DNA from 4 places in the Proteus mirabilis HI4320 genome. Region 2 is predicted to be linked to each of the others. Evidence: predicted binding sites of a transcription regulator. Region 2 holds the regulator's gene; each other region holds the start of a gene.

Region 1 (4,438 bases), 1.7 Mb from region 2:
TATCATCAATATTGGCGCGGTTAGGGTAAGAGATAAAAAGTCCACGCGCACGGCGGTAAATATCAGAGAAGTGCTCACAAGCTTCACCTACTGTGGGGGTATAAATGATGGGCATCATTTCAGTAAGGTGAGATTCCAACAGACGATAAAATAGCGTTTCATTGGTATCTTGGATATTTCTTAAATAGATGTGTTTATCGTTATCATTTTTAAAATCAAGATATTGACGGTAAGCGCGTTCCACCTGCTCTTCAATGGTTTCTACTGCCTCAGGCAGTAAACCATGAAGGTTAAAGGTGCTGCGCTCTTCTTCGCTAAAAGCACTACCTTTATTTAACAGGGGAAATTCAAGCAGGATTGGGCCTGCATACGGGATATAGAGAGGACGTTTACTTTCGTGTTCCAGTTCCATGAAAAATACTCTTGTAAGGCAGTTAGTCACATGACAAGTGTAGATCCTACAAAATAATAAAAATATGTACAGCTTATGTTATTTTTTTATGATTTTTCTGCTTAGAAATGAGAGATAGATACAATTGTTATGACTTTTTCTGATAAGCATCAGCAAAAATTTACATGCTGATGCTTTTTTATGAGGACAATTTAACGGTATAAGTTAAAAAATGTTACAAAGTGACACGCTGTATTTGGCGGCAACCTAAAGCTGTTAATGTTGCTTGTGTGGCATCCCACTGAGTTAATAGGCTGTCTGCTTTTTCAATTAATATTGCAGACTCAATATCCATAACATTTTCACCCGCCATATTTAATGCAATAAGTGCCGCTTGTAATGGTGGCATACTAGGATTGAATGCGGCATTTTCAGCATAACTGCCTTGAAAGATCTTACCGCTTTTCATCTGTACAGCAATACCACTGTGAGAATGGCTGTAAGGGGCATGACTACGATTTATTGCTTGTAGTGCCTGTTGTGCCAGTTGGCTAGTGTTATCTATTTGATAACCGTGATTAACTTTATCCATCAGTAGGGTAGTGATATTGAGATCTTTAGGGCCAAAGCTATCAGGTAAGTAGTCACCTAAGGTTGCCACTTTTCGGCCTGGGAGATGGATTGCAATATGAGTGCCGCTATTTAGTTCGTTCATAAACTGACGACAATGACCACAAGGGGTATAGTTAACTGTGATGGCAACTAAACGAGACTCACCGCGTAACCAAGCATGTGTAACCGCACTTTGCTCTGCGTGTACCGTTTGTTGTAATGGGGCGCCAGCAAACTCCATATTTGCCCCAAAATAGAAGTGACCGCTTTCACCACGAGCAATGGCACCCACATTAAAATGAGAGATAGGTGTCACAGCACAAGCGGCTGCAACAGGCAGTAATGCGAGGGCTAACTCATCATCATTACATTGTAACTGTGTTTTTAACGCATTAACTTGTTCTGCAGTGAACATTGCCGGAAATTCATCCTGCTCAAGATAAGGCGTAAGTGCTTGTTGTAATTGAGGGGATAAATCTGACCAAATTGCCTGAAAACGAGTATGCATATAGGTGTCTCCCATTAATCTTCTGCTATTGTAAGATTTTAGGCATCTTTACCTATTCTTATATGTGATTAAAATCATATTTTCAATGAAACTATTGCAACTGAATGATTAATTGGGAGATACATCTCAAATTTATAGTAAATTGATTTTAGCATTAGCATAAAAAACCTTCGCTCTGAACGAAGGTTTTTTATGTGTTCTATTGATTTAGCTAATTAGCTAATTAGCTAAAAAGGTGCAAAATAAAAGGAAAAATAAAAGGTGCGGTAAGTGAAGTAATAATACCGCAAGTCATTAATGCTAATGAACTATATGCCCCTTCAATATAATCGATTTCAGCCGCTCTTGCGGTACCCACTGCGTGAGAGACGGTTCCCATCGCTAAACCACGAGAAGCGTGAGTTGGAATACGTAATATTTTAAATAGCGTATGACCAAAAATGGCACCTAAAATACCTACTGCAATAACACATGCAGCACTGATTGCAGGAATACCACCTATGGAATCCGCAACAGCCATTGCGATAGGGGTTGTTACCGATTTAGGCAAAATGGAGGCGGCAATTTCAGGAGTAGCGCCAGCCCATAATGCAATCGCTGTACCACTAGCCATGGCGGCGATACTACCAATAAAGCAGATACTAATTAACGATTTCCATTGTGCGCGTATTTGGTGTAATTGTTGATATAAAGGAATAGCTAAAGCAACAACAGCTGGTTGCAACAAGTCGTTAAGGATACGACTTCCGGCAAAATAATCCTCATAAGCGGTGTGTGTCACTAATAAAATAGGAATAATAACAACAATAGCAATCAATAACGGATTTAAAATAGGCCATTTAAATCGAGCCGCCAGTTTACGTGCTAAGTAGAAAATAATAAGTGTTAGCGGTAATGACCACCAAATATTCATTAATATTAACATTTTTTCTTCTCACTTAACGCTCTGTCGTCGTCTTGTTGTTCTGCTAATTCTACATCCTCTACTTTATCGGGTTTAGCACCGATAATAGGACGTTCACGATGCACGTAATGTGAGCAGTAAGCAACTAGCGCCATCACCGCAAAGGTACTGACAACACAGGCCAGAACAATAGGAAAGAGTTGTTGGCTTAATAAATTATAATAGTTCATTACACCCACCCCGATAGGAATAAAGAGCAATGACATATTTTTCAGTAAAATATTACCACCGGGTTTTACCCAACGTAATGGAATAAGCTGGAAGGCAAGTAAACCAAATAGAATAAGTAGTCCAACAATACTGCCTGGCACCGCGAAAGGTAATAAGGCTGAAATAAGATTACCGGCAAAAAGACAAAGATAAAGTATAAAAAATGATCGTATATAGTGCCAGATTGTGATCTGCACCCGCTTAGATTTCATAGATATGTGTCCTAAATCAACTGACGTATTTATCATACACCAATTTTCAAAGTGTGCTATGGATCACAATAAAAAAAGAGCGGGGCTCTTTATAGAACCCCGCTTTGTATTTGCATTTTGAATAAAGGTCAGTTTTTATTTCACTTGGTGACCCGGTTTAGCCCCACTATCTGGGCTAAGTAAGAAAATATCTTCACCACCAGGGCCTGCGGCCATCACCATACCTTCTGAAATTCCAAAACGCATTTTGCGAGGTGCTAGGTTTGCAACCATAACAGTTAAGCGACCTTCTAATACTTTCGGATCAGGGTATGCAGAACGAATGCCGGAGAATACTTGGCGTGTTTCTCCCCCTAAGTCCAGTATTAATTTTAGCAACTTATCTGAGCCGTCAACGAAATCAGCCTGTTTAATTTCAGCAATGCGCATATCAATTTTGGCAAAATCATCAAATTTAATAGTTTCTTGAATAGGCGCGTCTGCTAATGGACCCGTGATTTCTTTGACTGGCGCAATGGTACTTTTTGAAGCTTCTACCATTGCATTGGCTTTATCCATTTCAATACGATTAAACAATGCTTTAAATTTAGTAATTTCATGGTTTAACAGCGGTTGCGACAGAGCATTCCAAGTTAATTCAGTTTGTAAGAAGGCTTCTGAACGTTCTGTTAAAGAAGGTAGAATTGGTTTTAAATAAGTCATCAGTACACGGAATAAGTTAATTCCCATAGTACAAATAGCTTGCAACTCAGCCTCTTTACCTTCTTGTTTAGCAACCACCCAAGGCGCTTTTTCATCAATATAGCGGTTAGCTTCGTCTGCTAATGCCATAATTTCACGAATGGCTTTACCAAATTCACGGTTTTCAAAACATTGTGCGATGCTTTCTTGCATATCGACGAAATGTTGATATAACTTCGCATCATCAAGGTTTGCCGCTAATTTGCCATCAAAGCGTTTACTGATAAAACCCGCAGTACGGGACGCGAGGTTAACCACCTTGTTGACGATATCGCTGTTTACACGCTGTACAAAGTCTTCTAAGTTTAGGTCAATATCATCAATACGTGATGAAAGTTTTGCTGCATAGTAATAGCGTAGGCAATCAGCATCAAAGTGATCAAGATAGGCTCGTGCCGTAATAAAGGTGCCGCGAGATTTTGACATCTTCGCACCATTGACGGTGACATAGCCATGCACAAATAGGTTGGTTGGTTTACGGTATTCACTACCTTCTAACACTGCCGGCCAGAATAAGCTGTGGAAATAAACGATATCTTTACCGATAAAATGGTATAAGTCAGTTTTGCTCTCTTTGTTCCAGAACTCATCAAAGCTTAAATCACCACGCTTTTCACATAGGTTTAAGAATGAGCCCATATAACCAATAGGGGCGTCTAACCAAACATAGAAATATTTACCCGGCGCATCAGGGATTTCAAAACCGAAATAAGGGGCGTCACGGGTGATATCCCACTGTTGCAGACCGCTGTCAAACCACTCTTGCATCTTATTGGCTACTTGCTCTTGCAATGCACCGG
Region 2 (4,438 bases):
ATTGATCTTACCTAAGTTGGCACTATCACATCACATTTAACAATAAGGTATAGCCCTTATTTTGAAAAGGAACATGATATGTCAATCAAACACCCTATTATTGCTGTTACTGGTTCAAGTGGTGCAGGTACTACTACAACCAGCCAAGCTTTTCGTAAAATATTTCAGCAACTCAACGCCCATGCAGCCTCTATTGAAGGGGATAGTTTTCACCGTTATACACGCCCTGAAATGGATATGGCCATTAGAAAAGCGAAAGAGCAAGGACGGCATATCAGCTATTTTGGCCCTGAAGCCAATGACTTTAATTTATTAAGTTCAACCCTAAGTCACTATAGCCAAACAGGGCAAGGGCAATTTCGCAAATATCTTCATTCTTATGATGAAGCAACCCCTTATAACCAATTACCCGGGACATTTACACCTTGGGAAGCATTGCCAGAAAAAACAGATATTTTATTTTATGAGGGATTGCATGGTGGAGTCGTTACCGATCAACATAATGTCGCTCAACACGTTGACCTATTAGTCGGTGTTGTGCCTATTGTTAACCTTGAATGGATACAAAAATTAATTAGAGACACCACAGAGCGCGGGCACTCTCAAGAAGCGGTGAGAGATTCTGTGGTACGTTCGATGGATGATTATATCAGTTACATCATTCCACAGTTTTCTCGCACTCATATCAATTTCCAACGCGTTCCTACGGTGGATACCTCTAATCCCTTCTCAGCTAAAGCTATTCCAACACTGGATGAAAGTTTTATTGTTATTCGCTTTCGTGGCTTAACGGATATCGATTTCCCCTATCTATTGGCAATGTTGCATGGTTCATTTATGTCGACTATCAATACTATTGTTGTTCCAGGAGGGAAATTAGGCTTAGCGATGGAATTAATCATGGCACCACTGGTGAAGAAATTATTGAATGGTGAAAAAATTAGCTAAAATAGATATGTTATTTGTGACGAAAATAATATCCCCGTATTTTAGGGATATTATTTTATATATTAAAATTTATTTTAAAATATCAAATTTATTCAGGATCTTTAATTTCAAAAGAGTGCGTAATATTGGCCGCTTTTCCTAACATTAAAGAAACAGAGCAATATTTTTCTGCTGATAATTGTACAGCTCGCTCAACAATTTTATCTGTCAACGCTTTACCGGAAACAATGAAATGTAAATTAATATCAGTAAATAAACGAGGTGCCTCTTCACGACGTTTTGATGTTAATTTCACTTCACAATCAGTGACTTGGTGGCGACCTTTACGTAAGATACTCACCACATCAATAGCACTACAACCACCCGCAGCAATTAATACCATTTCCATCGGACTAGGCGCTTTATCACCTGAATTACCATCCATCATAACTTGATGGCCGGAAGATGATTCGCCAACAAAAGATAAATCTTCAACCCATTTAACACGTGCTTCCATTTTATTTTTCCCCTAAATACAACTGAGACTAAAAGAGTACATTCTCATAATTCAACTAGCAATTAGCAAATAGGTTTATTATGCTGACTGCGTAAAACGAGACTTAATGCGTTAACTGTGTTAAAAACAATATCTGCTTGATGATAGTGGTTAAGATCAATGCATTATTTTCTCATTTATTATAATCTATTCCTTATTAACTTTCCGAATTCTCAGGAAGTTAATCGGTAAAGATAGGATTTTAAGCACGCTGTATCAAAAGGGTGTCAATCCGTTTTGAAAGGCTGCATTAACGTACAGAGGATAACGCGAATGGTTCTCGGCAAGCCGCAAACAGACCCGACTCTTGAATGGTTTTTGTCACACTGCCATATTCACAAATATCCATCCAAGAGCACGCTGATCCACCAAGGTGAAAAAGCGGAAACACTTTATTATATTGTTAAAGGTTCCGTGGCTGTTCTTATTAAAGATGAAGAAGGAAAAGAGATGATCCTTTCCTACCTAAACCAAGGTGACTTCATCGGTGAACTTGGATTATTTGAAGAAGATCAAGAACGTAGTGCATGGGTTAGAGCAAAAACAGCCTGTGAAGTAGCAGAAATTTCCTATAAAAAATTCCGCCAATTAATTCAGGTCAATCCTGACATTCTGATGCGCCTTTCCGCTCAAATGGCGAATAGATTACAAACCACATCAGAAAAAGTAGGTAACCTTGCTTTCCTTGATGTAACAGGTCGTATTGCACAAACTTTATTAAATTTAGCTAAACAACCTGATGCAATGACGCATCCTGATGGCATGCAAATTAAAATTACACGTCAGGAAATCGGTCAAATTGTAGGTTGTTCACGTGAAACTGTAGGCCGTATTTTAAAAATGCTGGAAGATCAAAACCTCATTTCAGCACACGGTAAAACTATCGTTGTTTACGGTACTCGTTAAGTTGCATTGAAAACAGCCCATTTAACTGATGGACAGTGATTATTTTGTATGAAGCCCCATCGCAATGATGGGGTTTTACATTTGAATTCACTCTGCTTTTACAAACTCATCAAGCGCTTTTCGTAACGCATTCATGCCCTCTTGTAACTCTTCGAGGGTAATAATCAGCGATGGTGTAAAGCGTATTACATCAGCCCCGGCATTTAATATCATTAAGCCATGCTTAGAGGCCAGTGCAAGTAACTCTTTTGCTTTACCTGCATACAGTGGTGCTAACTGCGCGCCAATTAATAAGCCTTGTCCACGAATTTGAGAAAACACAGCATAAGTTTGGTTTATCGCCTGCAATTCATCCACTATCCAACGATGACGCTCACTGACACCTTCTAATACCGCCTGAGTGTTGATTAAATCAAAAGCAGCATTGCCTACTGCACAGGCTAATGGGTTCCCCCCATAAGTCGTACCATGTGTTCCTACCCCCATTACCGAAGCGATATCCTCGGTGGTTAACATCGCACTGAGAGGAAAACCACTACCTAATGCTTTGGCACTGGTAATAATATCGGGCTGTATATCATAGTGCATATAAGCAAATAGTTTGCCGGTTCGCCCCATACCCGTTTGTACTTCATCAAGAATTAATAGCGCTTGATGCTTATCACATAGTGTACGTAAGCCATGCATAAACTCCGCTGTCGCCGGTGTCACTCCGCCCTCACCTTGGATAGGCTCCAGTATTACGGCACAAGTATGAGAGTCAATCACGGCTTTTACAGCATCAAGAGAGTTAAAAGGGACATGTATAATATCCGCAGGTTTAGGACCAAAACCATCCGCATATTTAGGTTGTCCCCCAACAGAGACTGTAAAAAATGTTCTACCATGAAAGGCGTGGTGGAAGGCAATTATCTTCGTTTTATAAGGATTATGACGGGTAATAGCGTAATGTCGTGCTAATTTAAGTGCGGCTTCATTCGCTTCTGCCCCAGAATTGGCAAAAAAGACACGTTCAGCAAAAGTATGTTGGATTAATTTCTGAGCTAAACATAATGCCGGCTCATTAGTAAACACATTACTTACATGCCAAAGCTTCTCACTTTGCTCTTGCAGTGCTTTATTCAATAGTGGATGCGCATGCCCAAGCGCTAGAACAGCAATACCACCAGCAAAATCAATATAGGATTTTCCCTGTTGATCCCAAACACGGCTACCTTGCCCTTTAACAGGAATAAAATCTGCTGGTGAATAAATTGGCAACATTACCTGATCGTAAGTTGCCCTATTAATACGTTGATTTATCATTACCCCACCTGACCGACATTTAGCTATACAATGAAAATATAATCACTAAATATGAATAAAAAATCAAATAAGGTTTGATATAAAAGTGGATAATGACGCTAAATTTTCATTATCCAATTAATATTTAAGAAAATTATTTAATAACTCATGCCCTTGTTCACTCAGAATACTTTCAGGATGAAATTGCACACCTTCAATGGGTAAAGTACGATGACGTATCCCCATAATTTCATCAACATTCCCGTCATGTTGGCTCCATGCTGTAACCTCAAAAGGGACAGGCAAGGTTGTCGCATCAATCACTAAAGAGTGATAACGGGTAACGCTTAAAGGTCGATTAAGCCCTTTAAACACCCCTTGCTGATTATGGTGTATTAATGAATTTTTGCCATGCATCACTTCACGGGCTCTGATAACGGATGCACCAAAAGCTTGCCCAATCGCCTGATGACCAAGGCAAACACCTAAAATAGGTATTTCCCCGGCAAATCGCTGTATCGCCTCAAGAGAGATCCCTGCTTCATCTGGCGTGCAAGGTCCCGGAGAGATAACAAGATGTGATGGCATCATCTTTTCTATCTCTTTAAGCCCAATCTCATCATTACGTTTAACAACAACCTCCGCCCCCAGTTCACAAAAATACTGGTAAAGGTTGTAGGTAAACGAGTCGTAATTATCAATAAGTAACAGCATATTAGCTTATCCGACTGATTTTATTATCATTATCTGTTTTAATGCTATTTT
Region 3 (4,438 bases), 920 kb from region 2:
TAAAGGTTGTCCAAATAGATTCTCAAGTTGTTTTATTCTTTGTGAAACGGCAGATTGCGTAATACATAGTTTTTGTGCGGCTCGTTCAAAACCACGCTCTCGAATAACGGCATCAAGGGCTTGCAGGGCCCGATAATCAGGACGTTTCATTGACAGATTCTCTTTGATTTTATGTTCTACTGTGTACTATGCCATATTTTTAGTTTTTATGAGTTAAAATGTTGTGTCTCAAATTTTGATACACCTTGTGCGGATTTTATGGGCACTATGCTATTCTTATTCGATAAATGTGAAAAATAAGGTTTTGTAAATGACTCAAGATGAATTAAAAAAAGCAGTAGGTTGGGCCGCCCTTGAATATGTAAAACCGGGTACTATCGTGGGCGTTGGAACAGGCTCTACGGCTTCTCATTTTATTGATGCTCTTGCAACAATGAAAGGTCAAATTGAAGGGGCAGTTTCTAGCTCAGAGGCTTCAACGGCAAAACTAAAAAGCTATGGCATTCCCGTTTTTGACTGTAATGAAGTTGATTCGCTCGATATCTACGTAGACGGTGCTGATGAAATTAACCATCAAATGCAGATGATCAAAGGTGGTGGTGCGGCATTAACCCGTGAAAAAATCATTGCAGCGGTGGCAAAAACCTTTGTGTGTATTGTCGATGAATCGAAACAAGTGGATGTTTTGGGTAAATTCCCTCTGCCTGTTGAAGTTATCCCAATGGCTCGCTCTTATGTTGCTCGCGAGCTGGTTAAATTAGGTGGGTTACCTGAATATCGTGAAAACGTCGTGACGGATAATGGTAACGTGATCTTAGACGTTTATAATCTCACTATTCTGAATCCTATTGAGCTAGAAAATAAAATTAATAGTATTGCAGGGGTGGTCACTGTCGGGCTTTTCGCTAATCGCGGAGCAGACATTGTATTAATGGGGACTTCTGAAGGTGTGAAAACCATTAAATGATACGATTAAACTGCATCTCTAGTCAGAGATAATAACAGTATCGTCTAAAGAGAGTGGGTGAACTATATTGTTTTCCCACTCTCTTTTATCTTTCCCCTTAGATAATCAGAATGATGACTTTTTGCAAATTATTTTGAAAACCATAAATTCAGTGATATATATCACACGATAGAGATATCTCTCTTTAAAATGCTGCCATTTTTATTGTCAAAATCATTTTGCTCGGTAGAAAATCACTTTATCTATCGCTTATTCTGTCAACAGTGCAATCGGTTGTATTGCCTCAAAATCTATTTTTGTTATGTTGGTGAAACAGGATTTCGTTTTTATTCATGTAACACAAATAGGGCAGGGTAAATGGTCAAGGTATCTTTGGAAAAAGAAAAGATAAAGTTCCTACTATTGGAAGGTGTACACCAAAGTGCGGTAGAGAATTTAAGAGCAGCAGGTTATACCAACATTGAATATCATAAAGGTGCATTATCGGGAGAAGAATTAAAACAAGCTATCCGTGATGCACGCTTTGTGGGGATCCGTTCCCGCACTCACTTAACAGAAGAAATTTTTGCAGCCGCTGAAAAATTAGTTGCTGTAGGCTGCTTCTGCATTGGTACTAACCAAGTTGACTTAGATGCGGCTGCCCGTCGTGGGATCCCTGTTTTTAATGCACCTTTTTCAAACACTCGTTCCGTGGCTGAAATGGTGTTAGGGGAATTACTGTTATTACTGCGTCGTATTCCAGAAGCTAATGCTAAAGCCCATCGTGGTATTTGGGATAAACAAGCTAAAGGCTGTTTTGAAGCGCGAGGTAAAAAACTGGGGATTATTGGCTATGGTCATATAGGCACCCAGTTAGGGATTTTGGCGGAAAGTGTTGGTTTAGATGTCTATTTTTACGATATTGAAAACAAACTTCCTTTGGGAAATGCAACCCAAGTTCGTCACTTATCTGAACTGCTGAATATGTGTGACATTGTTAGCTTACACGTGCCAGAAACGCCATCAACAAAAAATATGATTGGTCACGAAGAGCTATTACGAATGAAGCCAGGCGCTATTCTTATTAATGCCTCTCGTGGAACTGTGGTTGATATTCCGGCATTAGCACAAGCGCTAGAGAGTAAACATTTATCAGGTGCGGCGGTGGACGTTTTCCCAACGGAGCCGGGGGCAAATAACGATCCGAACGATCCTTTTGTATCAGAATTAATTAAATTTGATAATGTGATCTTAACGCCACATATTGGTGGTTCAACCCAAGAAGCCCAAGAAAATATTGGTTATGAAGTTGCTGGTAAGTTAGCTAAATATTCTGATAATGGTTCTACATTATCTGCGGTTAATTTCCCTGAAGTATCATTGCCTAGTCATGGTGATGATGTAAACCGTTTACTGCATATTCATGAAAACCGTCCGGGTATTATGAATAGTATCAATAACGTATTTACAGAAGAAAATATTAACGTTGCTGCGCAATATCTGCGTACTGCTGGCAATGTGGGTTATGTAGTAATTGACGTTACTACACAAACGAAAGCACAAGCTGAGTTAGTATTGCAAAAACTAAAAGGACTACCGGGTACCATTCGTGCTCGTATGTTGTACTAATATCGTTATTTTAATATTAAGTATAAAGGCTCAATAATTAGAGCCTTTATTTTTATGGTTCATTACTTATCACGGTTTATTGCTGTGTCTGTTGTTGCCACAATTGCTGATAAAGTGTTTTCTTATTTAATAAATCGCTATGTGTACCTTCTTCTAATATACGACCTTTATCAATAACATAAATATAATCTGAAATAGAAATAGCATTAAGTCGATGAGCAATACAAATTACCGTTCTATTTTTACAAATAGCCGGAAGATTGGCTAAAATTTCTGCTTCTGAGGTATAATCTAACGCCGATGTTGCCTCATCTAAAATAAGAATTCGTGGATCAGGTAAAAGTGCTCTTGCTAGCGCAATACGCTGACGCTGCCCTCCTGACAAATTACTACCTCTTTCACCCACTTGTGTATTAAATCCCTCAGGGAGTTGAGTAATAAAATGAAAAGCGCCGGCTAATTTACTCGCTTCAATAATATCTTCTTCACTACAATCGGGTTTTGATAACCGAATATTTTCCATAATAGTGCCACTAAATAAAAAATTATCTTGTAAAACAACACTAATTGATTGGCGTAAAGTAAGGGGATTGGCAATGGCGAGATCCATACCATCAATATAAATCTGGCCTTGTTGAGGAGTATAAAAACGTTGAATTAAACGTGTGATAGTACTTTTTCCTGAACCAGAGGGGCCTGTAATACCAATAAATTTGCCCGCGGGGATCGAAAAAGAGAGTTGCTCAATCACATCTGGAGTATTGGCTGTATAACGAAAGCGTACATGAGAAAATACTATACTTCCTGCAATATTAGGTACAGTAGCAAGTCCTTGATGCTGATGCTCTGTGGGAGTATTAACAATCTCGCCAATACGACGTATAGAGATGCCTGTTTGTTGAACATCTTGCCAAAGTTGGGCTAAACGTAAAATAGGTTGTGTAATATGGGTGGCAAACATATTAAAAGCCACTAATTCGCCCACACTTAATTGCGCTTTCATAATCAGATTAACACCATGCCACAAGATAATTGCCATAGTAATTTTATGAATAGCCCCAATTAATTGCTGAGCAAGTAACGCTTTTTTGGCCGCTGAAAAACGCTTAAGGATATAATTAGTGAGTTTATATTGCCACTTTTCAATAAATTGATGTTCTGTTGCTGTTATTTTTATGGTTTCTATACCATTAATAGCTTCTGTTAATAAGCTCGTATTATCAGCATTTGCTTGATACTCTTGTTCAACCCAATAACGGATCATGGGGCCAAGTATCAGCCAAAATAAAAAGTAAACGACTAATGCTGCTATGGTTATCCAAGTTAATAATACGGAATAAGCAAACATTACTGAAAGAAATACGATAATAAAAATAAAATCCAGTACCATCATCAACGCAGAGCCAGTAATAAACTGGCGAATATGAGCAAGCTCTTGAATACGAGCAATAATTTGCCCAGATTGACGTTGATTAAAAAACTGACTGGGTAGCCGAATAAGGTGTTGATAAATTTTCCCTGAGAATTCGGCACCTAGGGTACAAGAAACAAAAGCATAAAGTTTATCTCGTAATAAAAGATAGATAGGCTCTATAATGGCAATCAGCACAAGGAGTACCCCTAAAACTTGCAAATTAGAGAGGCTTCTCCCCGTTAATACTTTATCAATAATTTTTTCAAAAATAATTGGATTAACTAAAGCAAATAATTGAATAAAACAAGATAAAATAAAAATTAAATATAATGATTTTTTTTGTTTTAATAGTGATGGAATACACCACATTAAGCTAAACTTGCTCTGTTTAGGGGTAAATATCTTATTAATAATTAGCAGTGTGGTATAAGTGATTTTTTTATCAATAT
Region 4 (4,438 bases), 1.7 Mb from region 2:
TTTATTAGCGGTGTTGTTAGCGGGATTGATTAACGGCATTGGTTTTGCTGTGTTACTTGGGTTATTGCAATTTTTACGTATTGTATTCCGCCCAAGTGATCAGTTATTAGGTGTTGATGAACAAGGAATGATCCACTCAATCAACCAAGGTAACGGCATTGAATCGATATCAGGATTGATGATGTATCGTTTTAATTCCCCCTTAACCTATTTCAATGTTGGCTATTTTAAAAAGCGGGTACTACAGCTAGTGGACAGCGCGCCACAACGTCCTGCATGGTTAGCGGTTGATGCTACCGTAAGTTTTACTTATGACGATGTGAGTGTTTTTGCTGTTATTGATGAGCTAATTAGAGAGCTTAGGATCAAAGGCGTTAAATTGGTATTGGCTGGGCGCAGAACAGAATTAAATCGTTGGATTGCACGTAACAAGATCACTATCAATGATGATGATTTAATTATTGCCCCCGATCTCTATTTTGTTATTCGTTTATATCAAAGTCGACAACAAATAAAAGAAAAACACAAACAGCAACAACAAGTGCCGTTTGCTGAAGATAACCAAGCCACTTTCATCAGGGATACGGAAACGAGGGGATAGAATGAATAACATGGGGTTTAGTGGCTGGATAGGTGTGTAAGGTTAATTGATTATTTTTAAATGATTATGTTAATAACAATGCCGTGCTAATCTATTAATCACATTAGCGCGGCATTGTTTGCTGCGAGGGGGTTACTTGGTGATATATTTATTTTCAGTCAGCATAAACAGACGGAATAGATAAATAATCATCCATGCAGACGTAATATTCTTTAAAAAATAATATAAAAATTTGTGGATCATGTTAGGCAATTCACCCGTAATATTGCTTAAGAAGCCAATCCCAAATTGTAATAAAATCCAAATTCCTAAGGCAGGGATCAGCGCCCCTGATTCACCAAAGCCCATTTTCCAGCCTAGACGTATTGCGCTACCAATAGATTGTTGGCGTACCAGTACGACTGGCGCTAGTGCAAATCCCACTAATAAAATGATACCAGGGATAATCAACATAAAGCCTGCACTAATTAAAATAGAGCAGAGCAAAATTAGCAGAAACATCTTCGGTAAACGGGGTAAGCTGGCATTAAACGTTTGGTTCAATGTCACGTTATGACCGGCAGAAAGTGCCATTGCCAACATTAAAATCACTAAAACCAGAATACTTTGCTGAAAAAGCTCAAAAACATAGACCAGTAAGACCTTTTGAAATACCCCAATAACACTGTTATTCATCGCTTCTAATTCAGCGGGTGAGACATCAGCGAATCTGGTTTTTTGAAAATTAATAATAAAGTCATTAATTATTTGTGATTCTTGTGCATTAGGGCCAACCAATAGATATATGACAGCTAAAATGAGGGCCAAAACTGCAGATAGCGTGATAATGCTACGTTGTTCATTTTTATAAAAGTTAAGACTATCACGGTAGATTGTGCGTGCCGGGGTAGGCATGAAACTGCTCCTATACAAATAGACTAAGTCAATGGGACATATTGTACCTTTTAAGACAACAAAAAGGGATCATTTCTGTTATTTCTATAGCTATTGTTATTGAAAGGTTTTTTTCATTCGTTTGGTGAATGAAAATTAAATAATCAAATCAGATGAAACATTAAATTAACAATTAAATAACGATGTTGTCAAATATCATCTTTTAATGAGGTTCTTTTATTTAATGATTCTTAAAAACAATAAATTTAATTATAAGAAAATATTGTATTAATGCTAAATTTGATGTGGATCAATTATAAATAATCAGCATCATAAATAATAAAGAGAGGAATAACACTTTCTGCAAAAATAATTCCAAAGTTGTGATCGGCATTAGATCATAATTACTTATTAATGGGTATATTTTAGCGGAGATTTTACTTATTACAGGAATGGGTTAAATAATGAAAAAACTTTCTGCGCTTATTCTAGCGGCTGCAACACTTGCACCGTCTATTTCTTTTGCTCATCAAGCGGGTGATTTTTTATTCCGTGCGGGTACTGCAACAGTTCGTCCTAATACAGGTTCAGATACTATATTAGGTGGGCATTTTGATGCTAATAACAACACTCAATTAGGTTTAACCTTTGGTTATATGGTAACTGATAATATTGGGGTTGAGTTATTAGCAGCAACACCTTTTGAGCATAAAGTTTCTTTAACTGGTGTGGGCGAAATTGCTAAAGTTAAACATTTACCACCAACATTAATGGCACAGTATTACTTTGGTGGTGCTGAAGATAAATTACGCCCTTATTTAGGTGCTGGTCTAAACTTTACGACCTTCTTTGATGAAAAATTCAATAATAATCCAGCGGTAGGCAAACTTGGATTAAATGATCTTGATCTTAAAAACTCTTGGGGCTTCGCAGCACAAGCAGGTTTAGACTATAACCTAGATAAAAACTGGATGCTGAACGCTTCTGTTTGGTGGATGAATATCGAAACCGATGTCAAATTTAAAGATGGCGATGGAAACCACTATAAAGTGGATACTCGCTTAGACCCATTTGTGTTTATGTTCGGTGTTGGTTATCGTTTCTAATTATTCTTGCAATAACAGAATATGCTATTAAGTATCAGCGGGGCAGTGGCTCCGCTTTTTTTTTATCTGTGTTAATCATAATTGCTTATCTACAGTGATCGTGTTTAGACTAAAAAATTTTATTACCTCTATTATGTGTATTAAGGCTTAGCTGATTATAACTAAAATAATAGAGGTATATTTTAATAGTGCATTAAAAATACATCTTTATATTTTTTATTAGTTAAAAAAATAATCACTATTCTCGATGAGCATTTAATTGTCTTGCATAAATGGGAATTTATAGATGTATTTTATTTGCATGTTTTATATGCCCATGATATTGCCTAATAATAATTAAAAAATAGCGCCTAAATCGGCCAAAATATTATTACTGATATTGAATAGTACTATTAAGAAAATGATGGTCGCATCAAATTTAAGTGAAAGTCACCAGTGTGGTGAAAATAACATCGAAAAAAGATAAGTATAACTTTAGTTTTAACGGTTTTTTTTGGGGTATTTTACCCGTAAAAAAGAAACGGCTAATTTTAGTAAAACAGAGAATTTGTCAAAAATTGATCTTCATACCAAAGAGTGTGGAATGCTTTAGATGAGACAAGAAAAAAACCACCGAAGTGGCTTTTTTCTTACTGACTTATAAAAAATAGCTTAACGGATAACCATTGAGTTAATGACACCTTTAACGCCAGTGACTTTACGTGCGGTTTCTATGGCGCGATTTGCATCAGCCTGTGAAGAGACAAAACCACTTAACTGAACTTTACCTTTAAATGTCTCAACGCTAATTTGTGTTGAGTTTAGGTTTTTCTCACCAATTAAAGCTGTTTTTACTTTAGTGGTGATCACCGAGTCATCAAAATATCCCCCAGTGCCTTCTGATGTTGCCGTTGGAGAGCATGCAGATAAAGTCATGGCCATAAGTAATGCCGCTAATACGGTAGAAATTTTTGCCCATAGTTTCATTATCAAACTCCTTATAATGACATTATTGATTGAGTACTACTGAATAGAAAACCTAAAGCTGTATACCCTATATAAAGTATGTGCAAGAAATGACAGATTGCCAACTGACTGAGCAAAAATAGTTTTATGCTTGTTTAGGCGAATCAAGCATTACTCGCGCTATGAATAGAGGCTGATGGGGAAGTGATGGTCGATTGTTAATGATTAAATTAGGAAAAATCTGCTTAGGAAAAAGTTTTCTCTAAGCAGACGGCGATAATAATTTTAGACTTAAACGCTTATTGTTGCGGCTTTCATTTGTTGCACAAACTGCGTCAACATTTTTAACATCACATCAGGTTGATGTAGGTTATTTTCAATAATTTGTACAACGGCTGATCCTGAGATAGCGCCAAATGCACCATTACTAATGGCCTGTGAAACTTGTTGTGGCTCAGAAATACCAAAACCTTGTAATGCAGGTGGTGCATTATAAGCTTTAAGTTTACTGGTTAAATGAGTGAGTGACTGTTCTGCTCGTTTATCTGTCCCCGTAACACCGGCTCTTGATAATAGATAAGTATATCCCTCTGCGCTGGTGGCTAACTCTTGTAATAACTCATCATCTGCATTGGGCGGGCAAATAAAAATCGGGGCAATATTCGCGCTTAATGCCGCTTCTCGAAATTGTTTTGCTTCACGCAAGGGAACATCACCAATCAGTACTGAATCAACACCCGCTTGTTGGCATTTATGGTAAAAATTATCAACGCCATTGCTAAAAACAAGATTTGCATACACCAATAGTCCAATCGGAATAGTGGGGTGTTTTTGGCGGATCTGGCTTAATAACTCAAAACAGAGGGTTGGGGTGACATTAGCATTTAATGCCCGTAAGTTTGCCCCTTGAATA

What was found. Region 2 encodes CRP, which controls carbon source genes, mostly activating them, when cyclic AMP is high. Its sites were predicted from a motif close to ATGTGANNNNNNTCACAT; they were not measured.
Region 1: PMI_RS03180 (CidA/LrgA family protein) is a predicted target of CRP. The motif match lies at 2,949-2,966, and genes of this name have one in related genera.
Region 3: serA (phosphoglycerate dehydrogenase) is a predicted target of CRP. The motif match lies at 1,117-1,134, and genes of this name have one in related genera.
Region 4: ompW (outer membrane protein OmpW) is a predicted target of CRP. The motif match lies at 1,773-1,790, and genes of this name have one in related genera.

The regions. Positions count from the first base shown of each region.
Region 1 is NC_010554.1:699,213-703,650, forward strand. It holds gene PMI_RS03165 (NAD-dependent malic enzyme) at 1-412, opposite strand, end outside; gene cdd (cytidine deaminase) at 627-1,511, opposite strand; gene PMI_RS03175 (CidB/LrgB family autolysis modulator) at 1,735-2,436, opposite strand; gene PMI_RS03180 (CidA/LrgA family protein) at 2,430-2,897, opposite strand; gene metG (methionine--tRNA ligase) at 3,033-4,438, opposite strand, start outside.
Region 2 is NC_010554.1:3,092,049-3,096,486, forward strand. It holds gene PMI_RS13915 (YheU family protein) at 1-5, shown strand, start outside; gene PMI_RS13920 (phosphoribulokinase) at 79-948, shown strand; gene PMI_RS13925 (OsmC family protein) at 1,037-1,444, opposite strand; gene crp (cAMP-activated global transcriptional regulator CRP) at 1,757-2,389, shown strand; gene PMI_RS13935 (aspartate aminotransferase family protein) at 2,477-3,694, opposite strand; gene PMI_RS13940 (aminodeoxychorismate synthase component II) at 3,812-4,387, opposite strand.
Region 3 is NC_010554.1:2,171,846-2,176,283, reverse strand. It holds gene PMI_RS10025 (LysR family transcriptional regulator ArgP) at 1-150, opposite strand, end outside; gene rpiA (ribose-5-phosphate isomerase RpiA) at 311-967, shown strand; gene serA (phosphoglycerate dehydrogenase) at 1,325-2,575, shown strand; gene PMI_RS10010 (type I secretion system permease/ATPase) at 2,652-4,438, opposite strand, start outside.
Region 4 is NC_010554.1:1,427,529-1,431,966, reverse strand. It holds gene PMI_RS06525 (SulP family inorganic anion transporter) at 1-601, shown strand, start outside; gene PMI_RS06520 (YciC family protein) at 734-1,495, opposite strand; gene ompW (outer membrane protein OmpW) at 1,939-2,580, shown strand; gene PMI_RS06510 (BON domain-containing protein) at 3,232-3,546, opposite strand; gene trpA (tryptophan synthase subunit alpha) at 3,817-4,438, opposite strand, start outside.